3 regions of the Chryseobacterium piperi genome follow, and region 2 is predicted to be linked to each of the others. Evidence: riboswitches for the same ligand, from Rfam matches in the RefSeq annotation. Region 2 holds a riboswitch; each other region holds the start of a gene.
What was found. Region 2 has a riboswitch for S-adenosylmethionine ahead of CJF12_RS15480 (TonB-dependent receptor plug domain-containing protein). Riboswitches for the same ligand answer to the same signal wherever they lie in the genome.
Positions count from the first base shown of each region.

Region 1: it holds a riboswitch for S-adenosylmethionine, as region 2 does, so the genes downstream of both, CJF12_RS20505 (alpha/beta fold hydrolase) here and CJF12_RS15480 (TonB-dependent receptor plug domain-containing protein) in region 2, are expected to answer to the same signal.
Region 3: it holds a riboswitch for S-adenosylmethionine, as region 2 does, so the genes downstream of both, CJF12_RS12475 (SusC/RagA family TonB-linked outer membrane protein) here and CJF12_RS15480 (TonB-dependent receptor plug domain-containing protein) in region 2, are expected to answer to the same signal.

Region 1 covers NZ_CP023049.2:2,699,637-2,707,650, reverse strand. Annotated here, with positions in the region: gene CJF12_RS11790 (AAA family ATPase) at 1-131, shown strand, start outside; gene CJF12_RS11785 (four helix bundle protein) at 182-532, shown strand; gene CJF12_RS11780 (DUF58 domain-containing protein) at 580-1,902, shown strand; gene CJF12_RS11775 (OsmC family protein) at 1,980-2,399, shown strand; gene CJF12_RS11770 (MGH1-like glycoside hydrolase domain-containing protein) at 2,497-5,112, opposite strand; SAM riboswitch class I at 5,312-5,422, shown strand; gene CJF12_RS20505 (alpha/beta fold hydrolase) at 5,485-6,423, shown strand; gene CJF12_RS20500 (ACT domain-containing protein) at 6,481-8,014, shown strand, end outside.
Region 2 covers NZ_CP023049.2:3,530,488-3,538,501, reverse strand. Annotated here, with positions in the region: gene CJF12_RS20270 (TonB-dependent receptor) at 1-131, opposite strand, end outside; gene CJF12_RS15480 (TonB-dependent receptor plug domain-containing protein) at 177-2,603, opposite strand; SAM-I-IV-variant riboswitch at 2,915-3,015, opposite strand; gene CJF12_RS15475 (outer membrane beta-barrel family protein) at 3,293-5,515, shown strand; gene CJF12_RS15470 (HesA/MoeB/ThiF family protein) at 5,734-6,444, opposite strand; gene thiH (2-iminoacetate synthase ThiH) at 6,709-7,827, opposite strand; gene CJF12_RS15460 (thiazole synthase) at 7,837-8,014, opposite strand, start outside.
Region 3 covers NZ_CP023049.2:2,853,862-2,861,875, reverse strand. Annotated here, with positions in the region: gene pckA (phosphoenolpyruvate carboxykinase (ATP)) at 1-163, shown strand, start outside; gene CJF12_RS12500 (type II 3-dehydroquinate dehydratase) at 221-625, opposite strand; gene CJF12_RS12495 (helix-turn-helix domain-containing protein) at 1,191-2,165, opposite strand; gene CJF12_RS12490 (transposase) at 2,702-3,181, shown strand; gene CJF12_RS12485 (transposase) at 3,243-3,569, shown strand; gene CJF12_RS12480 (hypothetical protein) at 3,713-5,032, shown strand; SAM riboswitch class I at 5,355-5,451, shown strand; gene CJF12_RS12475 (SusC/RagA family TonB-linked outer membrane protein) at 5,535-8,014, shown strand, end outside.

The sequences.
Region 1 (8,014 bases), 830 kb from region 2:
AAGATATTAAAGAAGCAAGTTATGCAGTCTTAAGACACAGAGTGATTGTATCGCCTGAAAGAGAAATGGAAGGTCTAACGGCTGATGAAATTATTCGTCAGATTTTAGAAGGAATAGAGATACCTAGATAAGTAGCAGATAATAGGTGATAGGTAGCAGGTAATGAAAAGTAAATATTAGTATGGCGAATTTTAAAGAATTACTAGTTTGGCAGAAATCTATTGATTTTGTTACTGAAATTTATAGAGTTTCAGATACGTTTTCTATGCATGAAATGTATGGATTGACTTCACAGATCAGAAGAGCTTCTGTTTCGGTACCATCAAATATTGCAGAAGGAAACTCAAGAAGAAGCAAACCAGACTATCTTCAGTTTTTAAAAATATCCGGAGGAAGTTGCTCGGAAATTGAAACCCAATTGCTTATTTCTAAAAATCTAAATTTTCTAAAGGAAAATGAATACATGAAATTAAATAATGCTATTATAGAAATTTCAAAAATGTTGAACGGATTAATTAATTCTTTGCAGTAAACTTATAGAGCTACAACCTATAACCTGTCATCTTCTGCAACCTGAAAATGAAAAACCTATACATCAATACCCGTTTTTTCTTAACACTCATTGGAGTGGGAATGCTTTATGTCCTGGCATTTTTCTTTCCATTCTTAATGATGGTTGCCCATTTGGTAATGTTACTGTGCTTTTTAGCAATCATGGTTGATTACCTTTTAGTATTTAATCAGAAAGATGGGGTTTTCGCGCAGAGAATCCTGCCGGAGAAATTATCAAATGGAGATGAAAATCCGATAAAAATAGATATTAGGAATAATTACAGTTTCAAAATTAATACTAAAATTATTGATGAAATTCCATTTCAGTTTCAAAAAAGAGATTTTTTAATTCGTAAAGAAATAGAACCGGGAAGAAATACCTATTTTCAATATACGTTGGAGCCTAAAGAAAGAGGGGAGTATCATTTTGGGAGTTTAAATATCTATGTGTCTTCTCCAATAGGTTTTGTTTCCAAACGGTTCAGGTTCCAAAAAGACGCGGCCTTACCTTCTTACCCATCTTTTATTCATCTTCGGAAGTATGAATTGATGGCACTTCAGAGTGAATTCTTGTTAGGTGGGATTAAAAAAATAAGAAAACTGGGACATACCATGGAATTTGAACAAATCAAGGACTATGTTCCGGGAGATGATATACGGACTATCAATTGGAAGGCGACCTCAAAGACCAATCGTTTAATGGTGAATCAGTTTCAGGATGAAAAATCACAGCGTATTTTTATGTTGATTGATACCGGCAGAACAATGAAAATGCCTTTTAAAGAATTGAGCCTTCTGGATTATTCTATTAATGCAACCATGGCCTTATCCCATATTATTTTAAAAAAAGGAGACCGGGCAGGCATGTTGACCTTTTCAAAGAAAACGGAAAATAAAATAGCTGCTGAAAATAAGTCAGGACAGTTAAAGAAGATTTCCGAATCTCTTTATAATATCAAAACCAATTTTTTTGAAAGTGATTTCAATAGATTGTATCAGGATGTGAAATATTCAATCAATCAGAGGACTCTTATTCTGCTTTTTACTAATTTTGAAACTTTAGACGGACTCAACAGGCAATTGAAATACCTGCGTGGAATTGCAAAAAATCATTTATTGGTGGTGGTATTTTTCAAAAACTCAGAGCTTCAGCATTTGATTCATAAAAACCCGGAAAGTATGCAGGAGATTTATGATGAAATTATCGCTGAGAAATTTGAGTTTGAAAAGAAATTAATTATACAGGAACTCCGCAAATATGGTATTTATACAGTATATACTCTTCCTGAAAATTTAAATATCGACGTTATCAATAAATACCTAGAGATAAAAGCGCGGGGAATTTTATAATTTTGTATTCACAAGCGTACTGAAAACCTTTAAACCAAAGGTTCGTCCTAATAATCTTAAAAAATATAAATACGACAATGAAAATAACACTAAACAGAATAAACGACGACTTCTTATTTGAATGTACGAATGCCCAGGGAAATTCAATCCTTTTGGATAATACTTCACAGCCCGGAGCTAAAGGAGTGTCTCCTATGGAAAGTGTTTTGATGGCTGTAGCAGGTTGCAGTGGGATAGATGTAGTTTCAATATTGAAAAAACAAAGACAAGAGATTACAGGTTTTAAAGCTGAGGTAGAGGGCGAGAGAATTGCTGTAGAAGATGCCAAGCCTTTTAAATCAATTATGGTTAAATTCCTTTTAGAAGGAAATATAGATCCTAAAAAAGCATTAAAAGCAGCGGATCTGTCTTTTGAAAAGTACTGTTCCGTTTCTAAAACATTAGAACCCAATGTGGAAATTGGCTACGAAGTATATGTGAACGGAGAAAAAATATAAATCTATAGAAGATATAGAGTATTTAAAAACAAAAAACCGGATGATATATCCGGTTTTTTTTATTACTTATTACTTATTGCTGATTACTCATTACTCATTAAAACGTAAGCCTTGGTTTAATCAGTTTGGCTACGGTTGCTGTCCATCCGGTTTGATGAGAGGCTCCTACACCCCGACCATTATCTCCATGAAAATATTCATAGAACGTAATATAATCTTTAAAGTGCTCATCATAATTGAATTTATTATTTCCGCCGTTGAAAGCCCTTTGCCCGTTCTCATCCTTTAAAAATATAGAACAAAGCCTATTGCTTATATTTTGAGCTACTTCATCGAGATTTCTCTTATCTCCGCTTCCGGTTGGAAGCTCTACTTTTAAACTGTTTCCATAGTAAAAATGAAAACGCTGAAGGCTTTCCACAATCAGGAAGTTGATTGGGAACCATATTGGACCTCTCCAGTTACTGTTTCCTCCGAACATCCTGCTGTCACTTTCTGCAGGAGTATAATAAACTACATTTTCAGTACCATGAACAGAGAAAACAAAAGGGTTTTCTTCATAAACTTTAGACATAGCTCTAATTCCGTAAGAGCTTAAGAACTCTTTTTCATCAAGCATTCTAGTAAGTACTTTTGTCAGTCTGTTTTTACGCAGGATACTCATCAAATGTTTTCTGCCTTGGCCTTCTTCATCCCAATGAGAAACCAGTTTAGTAAGCTCAGGTTTGTTTTTCAAGACCCATTCCATTCTTCTTTGGAAATTAGGCATTTTTTCCAATAAGCTGTGGTCAATAATTTCTACGGCAAATAAAGGGATAAGCCCAACAATACTTCTTAGTCTGAGGGTCACACTCTCTCCGTTTCCTAATTGTAGTACATCATAGAAAAAGCCATCCTCTTCGTTCCATAAACCTTCCTTGCCATCTCCCATATTTTCCATCGCCTCTGCAATATAAAGGTAATGTTCAAAAAACTTAATGGCCATATCTTCATAAACCTGATAATATTGAGCGAGTTCCATCGCAATTCGCATCATATTTAAAGCATACATGGCCATCCAGCTCGTTCCGTCTGCCTGTTCCAGATGCTCTCCATCTTTCAGTTCCATATTCCGGTCAAAAGCACCAATATTATCGAGTCCTAAGAAACCACCACCAAAAATATTTTTACCATTTTTATCCTTACGGTTTACCCACCATGTAAAGTTCAGAAGCAGTTTTTGGAAAACTTTTTCCAGAAATAACAAATCCGGTTTTCCATTGGTTTTTTCATCGATTTTAAAAACCCTGAAACATGACCAGGCATGTACAGGAGGATTCACATCACTCAGGTTCCATTCATAGGCCGGAAGCTGTCCGTTAGGATGCATATACCACTCTTTGGTTAATAAAAGAAGTTGGTTTTTAGCAAACTCAGCATCAATCAGTGCAAAGGGAACACAATGGAATGCCAGATCCCAGGTAGCATACCACGGATACTCCCATTTATCCGGCATGGAAATAATATCCTTATTGTGCATATGATTCCACTCCGTATTTCTTACATAATGATTAAAATTTCTTGGAGCCTCAAAATTAGGATCTCCTTTTAACCATTTTCCGACGTTGTAGTGATAAAATTGTTTATTCCAAAGCAGTCCTGCAAAAGCCTGTCTTTGAACATTTCTTTCATCTTCCTGGGTTACGTCCTGTTGTACTTCGTTGTAAAATTCATTAGCCTCGGCAATTCTCGTATTGAAAATTTCATCAAATTGATCAAAAGGTTCGTTTGTTTCATGGGGAGACAGTCTAAAATCAAAAGTTTTACACTGTCCTGCTCCAATCACTTCATCAATGATAAAAGAAGCCTTTGATCCCCTCTTTTCCGGGTTAACGGTGTTGCTGTTATATATGACATGATTATTGATACCATCTTTGAAGTAGGTATTTTCAATATAAGGAGCATCGTATAATTTGGGAGTATTGGTTTCATTTTCACAAAAAGCACTTTTTGCATTTGCATTTCTGGCGTAGAACTTCTTGATAGGAATACTATCATGAATAACATCAATAGAATCTTCTCCTGAAGCGCTTAATTGTCCTTTGTAGTTATTGTAGCCCCATTTCCAGTTATTTCTGAACCATGCTGTTGGAATAACGACGATAGGTGCTTCGTGCTGGCTTCTATTACATACGGTAACCCTCACTAAAATATCATTGTAATCAGCCTTACAATACTCAATGAAAATATCGAAATACTCGTTATTGTCAAAAATGCCGGTGTCAATAATCTCATATTCATCTTCTTTCTTACTCCGTCTTCCATTTTCTTCCAACAAGTGATCGTAAGGAAATTCATTGATAGGATATTTATACACCATTTTCATATAACTATGGGTAGGCGTATTATCTAAATAGTAAAAGATTTCTTTGATATCTTCACCATGGTTTCCCTGATGGTTGCTTAATCCGAAAAATCGCTCTTTTACCATTTTATCTTTCTTGTTCCAGAAAGATAGAGCAAAACAAAAAAGCTGCTTTTGATCGGAGATTCCGGCAATCCCTTCCTCTGCCCAACGGTAAGCATAGCTTTCCGCTTTATTATGCGTCGTTGAGCCCCAGGCATTACCATCGGGACTATAATCTTCACGAACGTTTCCCCACTGCCTGTTGCTTACATATGGGCCCCAGTTTTTCCAGTCTTTATCTTGTAATCTTTGTTTTTCAACATTCATAATTCATCATTTTTCTATACGTTTCTATACGAAGGTAATTTTTTTGAAAAATAATTCCAATTTTTTCTATCTGAATAATTCTTAACATATCATTGTAACTCTTTTGTTTACGGGAAATTTGACATTAAATTATTTTTTTATTAAAAAGTTAAAATTAAAATAGCTATCTTTGCACCATTCGATCATTCAAATATTGAAAATGTTATCAAGAAAGGTTGAGGGATTAGACCCTATGAAACCTTAGCAACCCTTTGTGCAAGCGAAGAAGGTGCTACGTTCTACCAAATAATTTATTTTGGACAGATAACTTACTGAAGTTCTTCAGCCATTTCTCATGGCATTTTCAATTGTGTTATAAAATATATAATAGAATTGAAAACAGAACTAAAACATATTAAACTTTTTTATCAAACGAATTCCGGAAAGGAATATCATATCCCATTGAGCTATCAGATCTTTGGGAAAGACCTGTTTACGAGCCCCATTATTTTAATTAATCATGCCTTAACCGGAAACTCTAATGTTTCAGGAGAAAATGGCTGGTGGCAACAATTGGTTGGCGAAAATGGGGTGATTGATATTAATGCCTTTACTGTTTTATGTTTCAATATCCCCGGAAACGGATATGATGACTTTTTAATTGATGAATATGAGGATTTTACTCCCTCAGATATTGCCAATATATTTTTAAAAGGACTTGAAAGCCTTCATATTGAACGCTTACATGCGATTATCGGAGGCTCTCTTGGAGGAGGAATAGGATGGGAGATGCTGATTAAAAAGCCTTCACTCGCCGAGGTGTTCATTCCTATTGCCTGTGATTTTAAAACCCATGACTGGCTGCATGCACAATGTCTTATTCAGAAATTTTTGCTCAACGGAAATGATGAACCTTTACAAAAAGCAAGGATACATGCCATGTTATGCTATAGAACACCTCAGTCCTTAAACGACAGATTTCAAAATAAATATAATTCGGAAAAACAAAAGCTTGAATCGGAAGATTGGTTAACCTATCATGGTAAAGCCCTTAATGAAAGATTTAGTTTAGAGTCTTATAAGTTAATGAATCATTTGCTGATGAACATTAGCGGAGAAGAAAAAGAACTGGGAAAAATTAAAGCACGAATGCACTTGATCTCCGTTGATACAGATTTATTCTTCCCGGCTTCTGAAATACGAATGTGTTTTGAAAAATTACGGGAGAGCAAAGAAGATATCTTCTATCACGAGATCAAATCAATTCATGGGCACGATGCCTTTCTAATGGAATATAAACAATTAAATAACATCATTAAAAACATTTTATGAAATGGAACTTAAATGAAATCCCATTTTATAAAAAACTAAACAATAAAGAATGAACAGATGAAAAATGCTAACGAAATAAAATTTTTAAAAAACAGATCAATCATCAAATTTGAAGGAGAAGATTTCTTAGGAGAAATCGGTATTGACGGAAGAATTTTTAAAGCACTTACTTTGGCGAGAATCAGTGTTGGGGTAATTTCCCAGCAAGCAATCGAAAACGGACTTTCGATTCTTGTCCACGAAAATGATTCTGAAAAAGCAGTGAATTGTCTGATCGATGAATTTGAAGCAGAAAGAAAGTCAGGGAAAGTATCCCAGATTTACAGTATTAACAATGTTTCTGTTTTAGGATTTGTCGCTGAAGATCTTAATAAAGTACTTACTGAGCTGGCGAGAAATAATGTTTTTCCTTTGCTGCTTAACCAGATAGCGAGTGAAAAGCGGGTCAATATTGTGGTGACTTCATCTCAGGATGAAAAAACTAAAAATATCATTGAATCTGAAATTTCTAAGAAACCTAAAACAGTTCATTTAGCCATTATTGGGCACGGAAATGTTGGAAAAACATTAATTGACCAGGTGTTAGAATCTTCAGAAGAAATTAAGCGACGTAAGAAAATTGATCTTAAAGTGGTAGCAGTGGCTAACTCGAGAAAGATTGCATTTAATAAAAAAGGTTTTGATAACAATTGGAATGATGAGGTCTCTGTAGCAGAGCATCCATCCAATGTAGAAGAGCTGATTAGTTTTTCAAAAGAAAACCAGTTGGAAAATCTAATTGTAGTGGATAATACAGCAAGTAAAGATTTTGTTAAAAACTATCATGCCTTGGCTGAAAACGGATTCGATCTGGTGTCTTCCAATAAAATTTTCAATACTCTCCCGATTGAAGAATACCGTAAACTAAGATATACGTTGAATAAAAACAACAGACGTTACCTGTATGAAACTAACGTTGGAGCAGGATTGCCTTTGATTGATACCATCAAATTATTACACCTTTCAGGAGAGAATATTACAAGAATAAAAGGAGTGTTCTCCGGTTCTTTGAGCTATATTTTTAATAATTTTTCTGTGAGAAATGATCAGTTTTCAACCATCATCGGCGAGGCTATGGAAAAAGGTTTTACGGAACCGGATCCACGTGAAGATCTTTCTGGAAATGATGTGGCAAGAAAACTCTTGATTCTGGCAAGAGAACTGGATCTTATCAATGAGTTCAGTGATATTAATATCCAAAATCTTATTCCGGAAGACCTTTTGGCAGTAGATAAAAATGAATTTATTTCAAGATTGGAAGAGCTTGATGCAGAATACCAGAAGATAAAGGATAATCAGGAACCGGATCATGTATTACGTTATGTAGGTGATTTACATGGTGATTTACAGGAAGAAAAAGGGCAGCTTGATGTAAAACTAGTCTCTGTTCCTGCCAGCTCTGCATTGGGACAATTGAAAGGATCAGATTCAATTTTTGAGATCTATACGGAAAGCTATGGTGAAAATCCAATTGTTATCATGGGAGCCGGAGCCGGAGCGCAGGTGACAGCTAGAGGAGTTTTCGGTGATATTTTAAGAGTAAGTGAAACTA
Region 2 (8,014 bases):
GTCAGTGCAACATTCTTATTGAAATCATACCCAACAGAAAGATCAGTTACAAAACGGCTATTTAAAACAAAATGCTCCTGCTTTCCTGTAACACCGTCAAAGTTAGCATCTAGCACATCTGCATCAGTCACTTTTCCAAAGAAAGAGTTTCTCAGTAAAACATTAAAATCTGATACTCACAAGGCATTGGAAAGCGTAGCCTTCACACGAGGTACCGCCTCTTCAAAGTAGACTCTGTTCGGTTCTGAAAAATAGCTATCAATCTGGCTTATTAATTTGGGAGAAGCATTAATCTCTCCAATTCTTTTTGTCTGATTGAGATTAAGACCAAAATTATTCTCCAAACTAATTCCAGAGCTAATTTTTGAAGTCTGAGAAACAGTAATATCAAGTCCTTTTGTTTGAGAATTAACTGCATTGGCAAAAAAATTAGCTGCACTTGCTCTGGCAAGATCAAAAGCGTTTTGCAGAACAGCCTGATCAGATCCTTCAGGAAAATCTATTCCCGGAGTACCTTCAGGTCTGAAAAACAAATCGGTTAGAACTACTCTATCCTTAATTTTAATATAGTAGACATCTGCTGTAACAACTAAATTCAGTTTCGGAACTTTCCATGTAATACCTGTACTATAGGACTGAGAAGTCTCCTGTTTTAGTTTCGGAATTCCTAAAGCCTGTGCTGCCTCAGAATTATTTCTAAAAGTTCCAACCTGAGTCGTATTTCCTTGTTGAATTAAGGTTGAAGTTGAACTATAATAGATTTGGGCCAAAGAAGGTGCCCTAAAGCCTGTAGAAATAGCACCTCTCCAATTGAAATTATCGACCAGCTTAACATTCGTTGCCAGCTTATAATTAAATGTTGACCCAAAATCTGAGTAGTTTTCATAACGCAAGGCTCCTTCCACTAGCCACCAATCAGTTGGTTCCAGCTCTACATCCACATAACCTGCAACACTGTTCCTGTTTCCAGAAACTGCATTTTCAGGACTGAACCCTGGGAATACCTGCGAACCGGCAGGTCTTGTTCTTCCGAAAAAATCGGTTACCAACTCATTGCCAGGTGTACTTGTAGTAACTACATTTCCAAAAATATCATAAGATGCATAAGAGTTTTGGTTTCCCGCATTTACTTTATAGTTTTCATAACGGTATTCACCACCAAAAGCAATGTTTAACCCATGTAATACATCATACTTTTTTGAAAAATCCAGGTTGACTGTATTTTGTAAAAACTCCAGTCCACCCGCTTTAAAAGATCTTGGTGAGTTATTAACTAATGAAGCGTTAAAGGTATTCACTACACCGAAGTCAAATGTATTTTTACCAAAAGTATTGCTCAGGTCTATATTCCAGTCATTCCATTTTCCTTTAATCCCTGCTGCATAAGAATTATCATTAATAGTAGCCTCTATCTGGGGTAGATACCCATTAGGTGAAAGAAAATTGACATTCCTTTCCGTATTCGGCAGACGGAAAAAGCCTCCCGCATTCCCCAGCCTATAGCTATAACCACCAAAAGAGTAAATTTTCCAATCATCATTAATAGGTACTTCTGAATTGTAATACACCTGTGCTGATTGCAGCTTCGATTGTCCAGCTCGTATACTGAAATCTTTTCGCTCAAGCCCTCTGTAAGCAAGCTCCTGATTCGTAACATCTCCTCCCAGCAATCCTTGCAACGTTGAAATGCTATTGGCATTTGAGATATCGTTTTGTAGCTGAGATGAGAAGTAATCGACCTGAGTTGCGTATTGCTTGATCGTATTAATAATCTGCTGACTGTTCGCGGTATTTCCAATATTCTTATATAATCCGTCTATATCTATTCCATTCTGAGCTGCTCTATAATTAATTGCATTATAAGCGTTATAAATATCTCCTCCCCTCACACCTGCTCTTGAGTAAGGATCCCGATATTGAGTAGAAGTTGTAATATTAAAGAAACCTTGTTTACCTACTTTAAAACCATAGTTAAGGTCTAAGGAAATAGTTTCCCCATCTACTCCTCCCGAAAAGTTATTCGTAACCGGCGAAGCATATCCGCCTAAAAATACCTGGCCGGAAAGGCCTAATCTCTTTTTGAGTCCTAAGTTCACAACACCCGCAATAGCATCAGATCCATATTGTGCAGAAGCACCATCTCTTAAAACCTCTATCTTATCAAGTGCAAATGCAGGAATAGCATTAAGGTCGGTCCCTACAGATCCTCTTCCCGGAGTTAGGGTCACGTTTATTAATGATGACTGATATCTTCTTTTCCCATTAAGAAGAACCAAAACCTGATCTGGTCCTAATCCTCGTAATTGTGCCGGGTCTACGAAATCAGTCCCGTCATTAACCGTATGGGATGTGGAGGAAAAAGAAGGAACAATATAGTTCAGTGCCTGGCTTATATTATTAACAGGACTTTGTTTTAATATTTTTGAAATGTTGATAACGTCTACCGGTACGGGTGTATCCGTTAGTGATCTTCCGCTTCCTCTTGAACCAAGCAGCACAACCTCATCTATCTTTTTTGATTTTAAAGAATCCGACTGTGCAAAGTAAAAGGTAGAAATAAGGGTGGCTGAAGTGATAATACTTCTATGTTTGAAATTATGCATGTGTTTTATTTTTAATTTTTGTATTTAATGATTCTTCGCTTAAAATTTTAAGCAATAGAATTCCGTAACCTTGAATTGCAAGGCTATACCGGAAAAGTAAAAAAGGTTTGGTTTATACTATCTGATAGAAACTAATGAAAGTTAAAAACAACAACACATACACATCACGTTATGGCATGAGTAATCATCAGAATAACGAAGCTTAGCTCCAGTATCCGAGAGACAAAAAGTCAAATTCATTGCGGTGTAGTTTCCCTTGTTCTTAAACATTGATTTTTAATTTAAAACAAAAATTTAAGATGGGAAGAATAGATTAAAACATTTTTTCCGAAAGAGAATCGGCTTATCTATTTCAGCACCTTGCTTGTTTTTGCAGGTTGCTATCCCATCTATGAGATTCTTGATAATTATTGGGCAAAGATATAAATATTTTACAAATAAAAAAATATTTTGTAAAAAAGTTAAGTTTTATGCAAAAATCCCCAAGAGCATCCTTCTTATACTATGCAGATAAAACACCACCGTTATGAGGTTAGAGCGATTATGCATAAGTTTTAAAACAGTCTTTCAAATGTCTGTTAAAAATTCAATGATAAAATAGATTTTAAGAAAATTTATTCCCGATTTTGTAAAGTCAATGTAACAAATCTTTGTTTTATGCGTCTAACTTGAGAGTAGTAAAAAGCATTATGAAGAAAATTATACTTACTTTATTCCTTTCCGGTTTTATAGTTAATACATACGCCCAGGAAAAGGCTAAAAGCCAGGTTAAGGAAAAAGAGATTGAAGGTGTCGTTATCACCAAAACTAAAAAAGCAGTTGAGCAGAAAGCCGACCGTACTATTTTTGATTTCTCTGAACAACCTCAGCTTAATAACGGAAACGTACTGGAAGGAATTAAAAAACTTCCCGGCCTTGTTTCTACGGATATTGCAGGAATGATGTATCAGGGAAAAATACTTGATGTATACCTTAACGGACGTCCACTAAATATTACCTCCAATGAATTGAATTCTTTCTTAGAGGGAATGCCTGCCAATTCTGTGGATAGAATTGAAGTGATTACACAACCCGGAGCCGAATTTCCTGCAACCTCGGGAGGTGCCATTATGAACATTATTACAAATAAAAATGCTAATAAGTACTTAACAGCCACCTATTCCGGAAACTATTCATTTACCAATTATGGTAAATTCAGAAGCAGAACCAGCAACTCTTTAAATTTAAATGCCAGAAATAAATATTTTGGATGGCAGCTTAATATCGGTCAGAACTATCGTGAAAGTATGTTGAATACCAATCAAAATGATTTATTACTAAGTAACACAGACCGAATAGGTCGTGGGTATTTTGCAAAGTCAGGATTAACATTTGATCTTGGACACGACAGATTATTAGTCAATTATGATATTTACCACAATAAAAACAGCAATTACACAGAGAGCAATGGTTTTGCCGATTTGCCTTTCATTCCTGTCAAGGACAGTATAAGAGAAGGATACTTTCATGCCTTTGATGCAGCTTATACAAACAATTTAAGGCAAGAAGCTGTCGTAACCTATCAAAAACGCTTTAGTGATAAATCTCAAAAACTGGATTTTCAGTTTGGATACACTAAATCAACCAGTAAGTTTGATCAGAATAATATTTATAGAGACATCAACTACATTAATCCCGATTATAGCTTTCCACGATTTTCTGATGGTATCTTACTCAACAATGAGTCTGATATGAGAATAGCCAACTTTAAAGTAGACTATTCCCAACCGATTAAAATTCTGGATGGAGGGAAAGTAAGTTTAGGTGGATTGTATGAAAAACAAAACTTCGATACTCAAAGCAGAGGTTTGACTAATCTTGATTATCAGAGACAAACAGCATCTACTTATCTTGAGTTCCAGGCAAAGCTGAAAAAATTTGATTTCACTTTAGGAGTCCGTGCCGAAAATTATGATATCTCCGGAATAACAAGAGTCATTGACAGTACCGGATCTGTAGTTCAGAAAGACCTACTTCCTTTTAATAAATTCAAATTGTTCCCTAACGCTAGTGTACAATATAGCTTAATGAACCAGGTATCCCTTTCTGCTAACTATAATAAGAAGATCAGTCTGCCGAGTATCTCTGTTCTTAACCCAAACAATACAACATTCCAGGGTCCTAATACTCAGGTCAATGGTAACCCAAACCTGCAACCAACCATATTTGATAATTACGAAATAAAGCTTTCGGCTTTCGATTATGCATTTATCGGATATAGTGTGAGCTCAGCAAAAAATCAGGTGGCACAAATCATTAGAAAGGAAGGTAAAAATTTATTCAATGAGCAGGTGAATATCTCCAACATGAGGATTCATAATTTTAGTGTAGGTCTTCCGGTTCCTTTTATGATTTTCAGCAAGCCTATGAGTGAAATTATGAAATTTAATTTCAATCCTGACAAGATTAACTTTATGTACATCTACGCAGGATATCAAAAACACGAGATTGATAATTTAAACAACAGAGGATTCTGGATCTTTAATGTGATGACCCAGTTAATTTTACCTAAACAGATAAAGTTAACCGCCAACTATAGCTATCTGACTCCAAGAGCAGGATACTTCTACTTTACAGCAGAAAAGCCATTCAGCAATACGGTAGACATCACTTTAACCAAAAAGTTCCTGGATAACCGCCTTACAGTTTCTGTTTTTGCCAATGATATTTTCAATGGTCAGGTAATGCAAGTACGTTCTAATCCTCCGAACGGAGAATCAGTATACCTTAGAAGTAAGTACGATACCAGAAACTTTGGAATTTCAATAAATTATAAAATTCCAACAAAAAACAAATTAGCTAAGGAAGATCCCAATATCTTAAACAATACTAAAAAAGAAGATAGCGGAGGGGTAATGCAGCAGGATAAGTAAATGGAGAGCAGTTTGGCGGAAGGGCTGAAAGGTAAAATCGCAAAACCGCGGATTCGTAAAATTGCCCAATTGCAAACTAGTTTAAATGGAAGTTTATCATTTCGATTTCGCTAGGTTAAATCTCTGAGTGATGTAACTGATCATATAAGATTAAGGAAAAAACTAAAAATGAGGCGGTAAGATTATTCTTACTGCCTCACTTATTTAAAACAATATAACTAGAAATCAATAGTTTGAAATCGCCAATTCCATGTATCAATCAGCGTCAGTTGGTTGAGATTCAATGGTAAATCGCTGACTGTTTTTAAGGTCAAATGAGCCATCATACTTCCCACAATACCCGGTAATGATCCTAGGACGCCAAGACTATCACAATCTGGAAGATTTTCTTCAACCGGTGGTTCAGGAAACAGGTCTCTTAGATTTTTACTCCCTTCGTAATTGAATACGGCAACCTGACCGGAAAAACCCAGAATACTTCCATATACCAAAGGTTTTCCTAATTTCACACAGGCATCGTTAATTAAATACCTACTCTTAAAATTGTCAGATCCATCTACAACAAGATCATATTCAGCGATTATTTCTTCAACATTTGCATCATCTATCTTTTCTTCAATGGGATTACAATGAATGTGATGATTCAAACTTTTAATAAACCGCAGCGCACTTTTGACTTTAGACTCTCCAACACTTTTTTCATTATGAATAACCTGCCGGTTCAGATTATGCAATTCTACAATATCAAAATCGGCTACTCCTAATGTCCCTATTCCTGCAGCAGACAAATACTGAATAACCGGACTTCCCAATCCTCCGGCACCTACAACAAGGATTTTTGCCTTCATTATTTTCCTTTGCCCCGCAACACCAATTTCATCAATGAATATTTGCCGGCTGTATCGAGAAAAAACATCTTCTTTTTTCATGTTAGTATTATAAAAACCGATCATTAAGATTACGGTGCTGTTTAACGTCTTATCGTTTTAAAAATCATGTGGTATTTTTAAACCACAAGAGCTTCTAAACACTTAAGACTTTTTAAGTTAAAAAAGCTATACTGAAAAGTACACTTTAGTTCTTTGAAAATCTTTGATTTTCATCTTATGTGAGCTTATTATGCAGCATTATTTTAAACTTGCTTAAGTAATACTAAAGTGTTTATATTTAAGCCTTTGTTGTTGATATAAAAATTAAAAACCACTGTAAACAGAATCCCAATCTTTCATCACAGGATCGTATCCTGCTCCTTTAATCATATTCTTGATAGTCAGCATACTTCTTTCATCACTGGTTTCAAATTGTTCAAGGGATTGCTGATCTACCGCATATCCGCCAGGATTCGTTTTTGAACCTGCACTCATCGTTGTAGCTCCCAATGAAACAATATGATTTCTGAAATTCTCATTTTCTCTTGTAGAGATTGAAATTTCCAGATCTTCATTCCAGATCCTATAAGCACAGATTAGTTGTAAGAGATCTTTATCTTCCATAATAAAATTAGGTTCTATAATTCCTTCAGCAGGTCTTAATCTGGGAAATGACACAGAAAATTTACTCTTCCAGTATTGTTTTTGCAAATAGTCTATATGCAGTGCATTAAAAAAGCTATCTACTCTCCAGTCTTCAAGCCCTAATAAAACACCTAGTCCCATTTTATGAATTTCTGCCCTTCCAATTCTGTCAGGAGTATCCAGACGAAACGGAAAGTTTGATTTCTTTCCTTTAGGATGGTATTGTTTGTACACCTCCTGATGATAAGTTTCCTGATAAACTAAAACTGAATGCACCCCTTCCTTATGCAACTGACTATATTCCTCTTCTGATAAAGGCTGGACTTCTATAGAAATATTAGCAAAATGAGGTTTTAGCAACCGAACTGCATTAAGAAAGTAAGAAATACCTACCGTCTTATTCGCCTCCCCACTTACTAATAATACATGGTTTATTCCCATTGTTTTCAGTACCATAGCCTCCATCATGAGTTCCGTATCAGAAAGGGTTTTTCTTTTAAGCTTATTATCCAGGCTGAAACCACAATAGGTACATATATTCTGGCATTCATTGCTAAGGTATAATGGAGCATACAGTTGTATGACTTTACCAAACCGTTTTTGAGTTGTAGTCTGAGCTATGGAAGCCATCACTTCCAGTTTGGATGCAGCAGCCTTTGAGATCAAATTAAAAAAATCATCCAATGTCTTTTTCTTCTTTTGCAGGCTGTATTCAACATCCGAAAGAGTAACATGATCTAATCTTTGTTTTATCTGATCCCACTGATATTGCTCAAAAATTTTTTCGAAACTATGCATGCTCATGTCTTATTCAAATAAAAAAGAAGTCAGTGGACTTGAGGCTTCTGCATGAGAGCTTATCGCTCCCAATCCTGATTCGTAAGCTCTTCTTCCCGCAATAACACCTTCTTTAAATGCCAATGCCATATTAATGGGATCTTTTGCAACGGCAATAGCTGTATTAACCAAAACAGCATCGGCTCCG
Region 3 (8,014 bases), 680 kb from region 2:
GATTTTAGATCCTAGAAATACCTATAATGAAGTTTCTGAATGGGAAGAAAAAGCTAAAGATTTAGCTTCAAGATACATCAAAAACTTTGAACAGTATTGTAATACTGAGGAAGGGAAAAAACTAATTCCTTCAGGTCCTCAACTACAAGAACAAACAATATAAAGATAAAAAAAGCCTCATCATTGATGAGGCTTTTCTTATGTGTATATCAATTGTAATTTAAAAACTGAGCAATGCTAATCTGTATCCTTGTAATCCAAACCCTGATAGTACTGCATCTGTATAAGTAGCTGTCACAGACTTCTGGCGAAATTCTTCTCTTTTGTAGATATTGCTGATGTGCACTTCTATTTTAGGTTTCTGAATGTTTTTTAAGCAGTCAGCGATTGCATAAGAATAATGTGTAAAGGCTCCCGGGTTAATTACTACAGCATCAAAATTATCTTCTTGTAACCTATTAATCAATTCACCTTCAATATTAGATTGATAATACCCCAATTCATAAGAAGGAAATTCAGATTTTAATTTTTCTAAATACTCTTCCATCGATATAGAACCGTAAATTTCAGGTTCCCTGGTACCTAAGAGATTAAGATTAGGCCCATTTATAATCAAAACTTTCATAGAAAATATTTACTCAAAGATAAATATTTCTTTAGACTATTACTGCTATAAATTATAGATTCTGACGAATACATTTCGTATGGAGATTTCTGTTAAATATTGATGGAACGGAAAGAGAATGTTATTTGTTTTTCTTTTTGCATTCAATGTGGTTATTTAAATTGTTTTAATGGGTTAAATAAATGAATTATCAAAAATCAATCATTTAATTAGCTGTTTGACAGTTGTATACTAATTGTAAGCCATTTTCTAGATTCTCATTTATGATTAATTTTTTTCTGAAATTGTAAAGAATAACTTTGCAATAGGACTTTAAAAAAGAAAAACAGATTCTAGTAAATTCTGAATTGAGGCCTAAAAAAACACAATTTTTGGAATATCCGGCAATGAAGAAGAAGGGGAGGCTATTTAAGAAGTAAATATTTTAATAGCACCTCTTTCATTCAGTGCTTGTTTATCGGTCAATATATCGAATAGTGTTAGGATTTCAAAATTGTTCAATTGATAAACAGACAGAAATCCGTCTTTTACAGACCTGCATATAATTCATATAAATTGTTATGAATTATAGATTCTGTTGAATATATTCTGACGGGGTTATTCCTTCGATTTGTTTAAAGACTCTGTTAAATGTTGATTGATTTGAAAAGCCGGATTCAGTATAAATGTACATTAAGGTAGCTTTTTGGAAATCAATTTCTGTGAATAATTTTTTCACATAATTAATCCTATAATTATTAAGAAAGGTATTGAAGTTTGGATACCCTTTATAGCGGATAGCTTTGGAAATATAAGAACTGTTAACCTCTAAAACTACACTTAGTCTTGAAAGATTAAACTTAGGATCTTTAAAAAGCATGTCCTGGCTCATTATCGTTTCTATTTTTTCAAATAACTTTTCAAAGGCCTCAGCATCTATAGGATCAGGTGTTGTTTTGATGACCACCTTACTTACATTTTCATTTTTGGACAATACAAGGGAATCTGGTGGGGTAGGGTGGTCTAATGCTTCCGGTCTTTTAATTTTATCTTTATAATAAATCAATAAAAAGACAATTGAAATATTTGAAATAAAGAGAAGCGTATCATTAAATTTAATCTCTTCTTGTGTATGCTTAGGAAAATTGAAATTGAAATTGTTGGCTACTATGCTAATGGTAATGATGGTCAATACAACATACAATGTGTATAATAAGACTTCTTTTTTAGAAAAGAATATATAAGCACCTAATGGAATGGGTAGCAATATAGAAAAACATGCTACAGAGTTTTCCCAAAAGGCTAGTATAATATAAAAGCTATATATAGGAACAGAAATTAGAAAGAAGTGTACAAGGAAATCAGGTGAAAATCTTTTTCGCGTAAATAAATAAGGACCACCTAAAAGAATTAAACCGAGTGCTATATACCATGACATTATTTTGTCTGGAGTCAAAAATGTAAAGATGATAACATAAGCAGCTAATATGAAAGTCATGATAGCAACATATCTATCCATCAACTCTAGCTTTAATTTTTTTATTTGTTCTTTTTTTTGCATTCAATGCAGCTGTTTAAATTGTTTTAGACAGGTTAAATAATTGATTTTTGGTAATTCACTTATTTAATTATCTGTTTTACAGTTGTATACTGATTGTAAGTCATTTTATGGATTCTCATTTACAATTTAATTTTTTCTGCACTTATAAATAATAACTTTGCAACAGAACTTCAAAAAAAGTGAAAACTAAGTAAAACATCTTCCATCAATAGTTTATTTTCGTTGGCTAAATTATATAAAAAAAATGTATGGCAGGTTAAAAAATGCCAAATCTTTTTTGTGGAGTTATTGTTGTGTGTTTAGTTGATCTTGAATGTTTTGTATGAGGAAATTAAGAATGCAAGATATTTCTAATATAACTAAATATTCATACGATGTTATTATTAGAGTAAAGAACACAAATGATGATTAATATTTTGTTTAAAAAAGAATATTTTTTAATCTGCTATTGTATTTGGTATCTATGTCCGGATTGATTTTGAAAGACAAATGAGGGGCGTTGTTGTTTTTGATAGAAAATAAAGCAAATTTTTTGATTGAAGATCTATCTAACTTATGTTAAGGTTTTAAGAATGAATTTTGATTTTAAAGATATCCACATAGGAGAATGTATTAAGAAAAGAATTGAAGAAATAGATATTTCTATTGTTCGTATCTGTAAATTTCTTAATACTAGCGAAGATGAGGTATATAAAGTATTGGGACAAAAGGAGCTCCCTACCGAGCTTCTTCTTAAGTATAGCAAGCTTTTAGAGTATGATTTTTTTAGAATTTATACCCAGCATCTGATTATTTTTGCTCCTCTGGGTAATGCTCAATTTAATACTGTGGATAGTAAGCAAAAGTTTGTTTTGCCACAATTCCGAAAAAACATATATACAAAAGAGCTAATCGATTTTATTTTGGAACTTATAAACACAGGGCAAAAAACAAAACTTCAGATAATAGAAGAATATAGAATTCCGAGGACAACACTCTATAAATGGATTAGTAGGTATAATGGAAATCTTAATTAAATTTTGGTATTGAGCCAAAATTTTTTAAATACTAGTAAGTTCAAATAATAATTAAGAGTTTATGAAAGAACAAGGTCCTGATTATAAACAAATTTATATGGATATGATTCAGATGAAGTACCCGGATAAATTTGAAAATTGTAGAACGATCTTACAGAAAAAAAGATTAGCAGTACTGGATGTGCTTGAACTGAACCAAATTATTTTTGGTTTAAAAGATATGGAAACAGAGCGGTTTAATCAAAGACATAGATCTTATGATAAGCTTACGATCACAAGAATTTTAGAGCTTCAGCAGAAAAATGGTTATAGTAATACCGAAATATCTAATCAATTTAAGATAAGTAGAAATACTGTAGCGAAATGGAAGAAGACATTTCTATTCTAAATATTATAGTAATGCTTACAAAACCTTATTTAAAAATATAAAATAGTTTAAGAGAATATAAAAGTTGAAATAATTATATAGCTCATTAAATTCACCATTAACTAACACAAATATTCATAGTAAATAATTTTAAAACACAATACATGATGATTAAACAAAACTTACTAAGGCTAGTATCTTTTCTAGCTCCATTTTTATTAATATATGGACAAGTAGGGATTAATACTCCTAGCCCGCATTCTAAATCAGCGCTAGAAGTTTTTTCTAATGACAAAGGCTTCCTTCCACCGCGTTTAACAACTTCTCAGAGAGATGCTCTTATTACTTCGGGTGCTCCGGATGAAAGTTCCGAGGGTATGGTGATCTACAATAAAACAGTTCACTGTCTTGAGTTTTGGAATAGCATGGAATGGATTAATATGTGCCAGGGAAATGCTGCGGTATATGCCATCGACTGTGAACCTGTTGTTAATGGAAATTTTTATGCCGGTTCCCCTGCTGCAGGATCTGTAAGAATTAAAGTTACAGTGAGCAGCCCAGGTAAATATAAAATTAATACAGCTACCATTAATGGAATGAGTTTTAATGGAGAAGGGAATTTTGAGAATACAGGAGAGCAATATGTCATTCTTTCAGCAGAAGGGACTCCAGCACAAACAGGAACTTATACTTACTCTATTATTAATCCAGGAGGAAATGAAAGTTGTACTTTTAATGTTACAGTAACAAATCAACCGTCTGGAAGGGTAATTAAGATCCTTTCAGTAATTCCTGATGCATGGAATGGAACTTTATCAACAGACTCCAATGGGACGTATTCATCTGTTGCCCGCTCTAAATTAACTAACCCTAGCAATTTCGGACCGAATGGAAGTGTGGTAATGTCTAATTTTATTTTTGAAACAGTTAATATCCGAACTGCGACTCCTTCTGAATTAGCAACGGCAATAGATAATGCTGATATTATTTGGATTGGTTACGTATATACCAGTTATTTTTCTGATCAGTCTATCGCTGTTTTGAAGCAGAAAATTCAGGAAAAGAAGAAGTTCTTTGTTATTGATGCAGAGCATCAAAATCTTAGCCCAATCAATAAGTTGAATATAGGTTATACTACACAGTATATTAATTCTCAAAGGCCGGGATCATTTTTTACCACGGGCTCTCAGGGGCCAAACAGTGGGATATTTGGGAATTTACCAGAAAATACGAAGCTACAAACCAACCGTTATATGGGTAGACTAACACAATATCCAGCTACTGCCAAATTATTTATGAAAGACAGTGCAGGTGGAGCTGCGGGAACTTTAGATGGTAATGTACTAGTTTATACTGATGTAAATTTATTTTACAATTATGAATCCACAGATAAATTTTATAGCGAAGGAAGTAGCTGTACAGAAAGTCCTAACGCGAAATTCTTTTGTAACCTATTTAGTATTGCGATCGAATATGTAAGATAGGCCGTTTGGGATGTTATAAATTTAAATACCATCATTTCTACAGAAAATTTTTGTTTACAAATAAAATTGGAATAGGTAGGAATCAAAATAGTTGAAAATGACGCTTTTAAGCGTCATTTTTTTTGTTCATAATTGGATAGTAGTTTTGAATAATTGATAATGATATTTGTCATGTTTAATGATTTAGTAATTTTCATAAAAGCCTATTTATCGGTTTTTTATGTAAAAATTAAGTTAAATTTTGAGAATTTAAAATAAAAAAACAAATAGTCTACTTGTTTTATAGACTATTTGTTTTTAGATTTGCAACCATATTTCGATCGGCTTATAAAGAAAGATGGAGGGAACTGACCCTGTGAAGTCTTGACAACCTGCGTAAAGTAAGGTGTTACATTCAGCCTTTTAAGGAAAAATAAGCATTTGGTTAATCAAATTTCTTGATGCCCTTTGCTGACTTTTCTGCAAAGGGTTATTTTTTAATATTTGATAAACAAAATTGATTATGGCTAATAAAAAACTATTTAATGCCAAAATTTGGATTCCTACTGGCGCTGTATTCTTATTAGGATTAGTGACGGTTCATGGGCAGGAAATCCAATCAAAAAAAGATACACTTCGTGAAAAGGATATTGATGAGGTTGTGGTTGTAGCATACGGTAAAGCTAAAAGGACAAGTTATACTGGATCTGTAGCAACAATCTCTAGTGAAAAAATTAACAATAGACCTGTTACTAATATTACGAAAGCATTGGAAGGTCAGGTTGCAGGTTTACAAGCAGTGAGCGCATCCGGACAACCGGGAGCTACGGCAACAATTCGTATCAGAGGGATCGGATCGGTAAGTGCTTCAAGCAGCCCTTTATTTGTGGTAGATGGAATTCCTTTTGACGGAAATATTAATTCCATCAGTCCCAATGATATTGAATCGATCAGTGTGCTGAAAGATGCTACAGCAAGCTCTTTATATGGATCCAGAGGTGCCAATGGGATTATCATGGTAACTACGAAATCAGGAAAAAAAGGGGAATCAAGAATTAATTTTAATATCAGCCAGGGTTTTTCCAGCAGAGCGGTAAAAGATTATGAGCAGGTGAATACTGATCAGTATTTTCAATTATATTGGGAAGCCATGAGAAATGGATATAGATCAGGTCAGGTTTCCTCGCAACAGGCCGCTCAAATGGCTACAGATAATCTGGTGAATATTTTAGGAATTAACCCCTATGGACTTAATTATGCAAAGCCTGTAGGAACAGATGGCAAACTAATACCAGGGGCAAGAGCTTTATGGAATGATGACTGGAGGGATATTCTGCAGAGAGTGGCTTCAAGAAATCAGGTAGATCTTGATTTCAGTGGTGGAAATGAAAAAGGGAATTACTTTTTCTCACTGGGATATCTTGATGATAAAGGAATTGCTATCGGTTCAGGCTTTAAGAAATACAGTACAAGACTAAAGATCAACAATGAGGTCAAAAAGTGGTTGACGATAGGAGCTAACTTAAGTTATACCAATAGTCTTCAGGAAGCCCCACCTTCTTCTGATTCAAGACAGGATAATATCATTAATGCAGCAAGAGTAATTCCTTCTTTTTATCCTTATTATGAGCGAAATGCAGATGGAAGTTACAGACTTGATGCTAATGGAAATACAATTTATGATTTTGGAAAATACAGGCCAACAAGTGCTTTACAGAATCAGAATGCCGCTGCAACTTTACCATTAGATAAAAATGAAAACAGGGAAGATAACTTTTCCGGAAAAGGATATTTGGATTTTACTTTCTTGCCTGAATTAAAATTCAAATCCAGCTTCTCTGTCGATTTGGTAAATTATAATGGGCACTATTATTCTAATCCTTTACTAGGGCAAGGAAGTGAGATTGGTGGTTCAGTGACAAAAACAAATTCAAGAATGCTTTCATACACTACCAGTAATATCCTGACTTATGACAAAAAGTTCAACCAACATCATTTTAATATTTTGGGCGGGCAAGAATTTTATCATTATGAATATCAGACCATATCGGGAAATAGGAGCCAATTTTCGCTTCCTTATTATTATGAACCGGATGCAGCTGCTTTATTAGGCGGATTTAGTGGAAATAGTGACAGGGTAGGATTGCTGAGTTTCTTAGGAAAAGCGGAGTATGATTTTAAAAATACTTATTTTATTTCCGGATCAGTAAGAGCTGATGGTTCTTCAAGGTTCTCACCTCAAAACAGATGGGGAACTTTTTGGTCCGTAGGAGGATCCTGGAAAGCATCTAACGAAGCCTTTATCAAAGATTTAAATTTCTTTAATCAGCTTACCCTTCGGGCAAGTTATGGTGGGCAAGGAAATGATAAAATAATGAAAGGAAATCAAAATATCTATTATGCTTACCAAAGCTTATATGCCTTTTATAATAACCTTGGAGAAGGTGGAACTGTTGCTAACAGACTGCCTACAGAGGATCTGAAATGGGAGACTAATCTTAATTTGAATGTAGGACTGGAATTCGCGATCCTTAACAACCGGATCAAAGGAAATATAGAGTATTTTCAGCGCACAAGTCAGGACCTTTTATTTGAGATGCCATTAGCTCCATCTTTAGGTTTCAGTGGTTATTCTGCCAATATCGGAGAGCTTAAAAATACAGGATTTGAATTCTCATTATTTACAACTCCGGTCAGAACAGATAATTTTCACTGGGATGTAGATGTTAACTTAAGTACTTTAAAAAACAGAATTACCAAGCTTCCTAAAGGGTCGATCGTTACCGGAAGTAAATTACTGCAGGTCGGAGGTTCGGTATATGACTTTTTCATTCCTGAATGGATGGGAGTAGATCCGAGTAATGGAGCTCCTTTGTGGAAGTATATTTACCAGGATGCCAGTGGAAATACAGTAGAAGGTACCACTTCGGAATATGCTAAAGCAACAAAAACATTGCAAGGCTCTTCTTTACCTAAAGTTTCCGGTGGAGTTACTACGAGTAT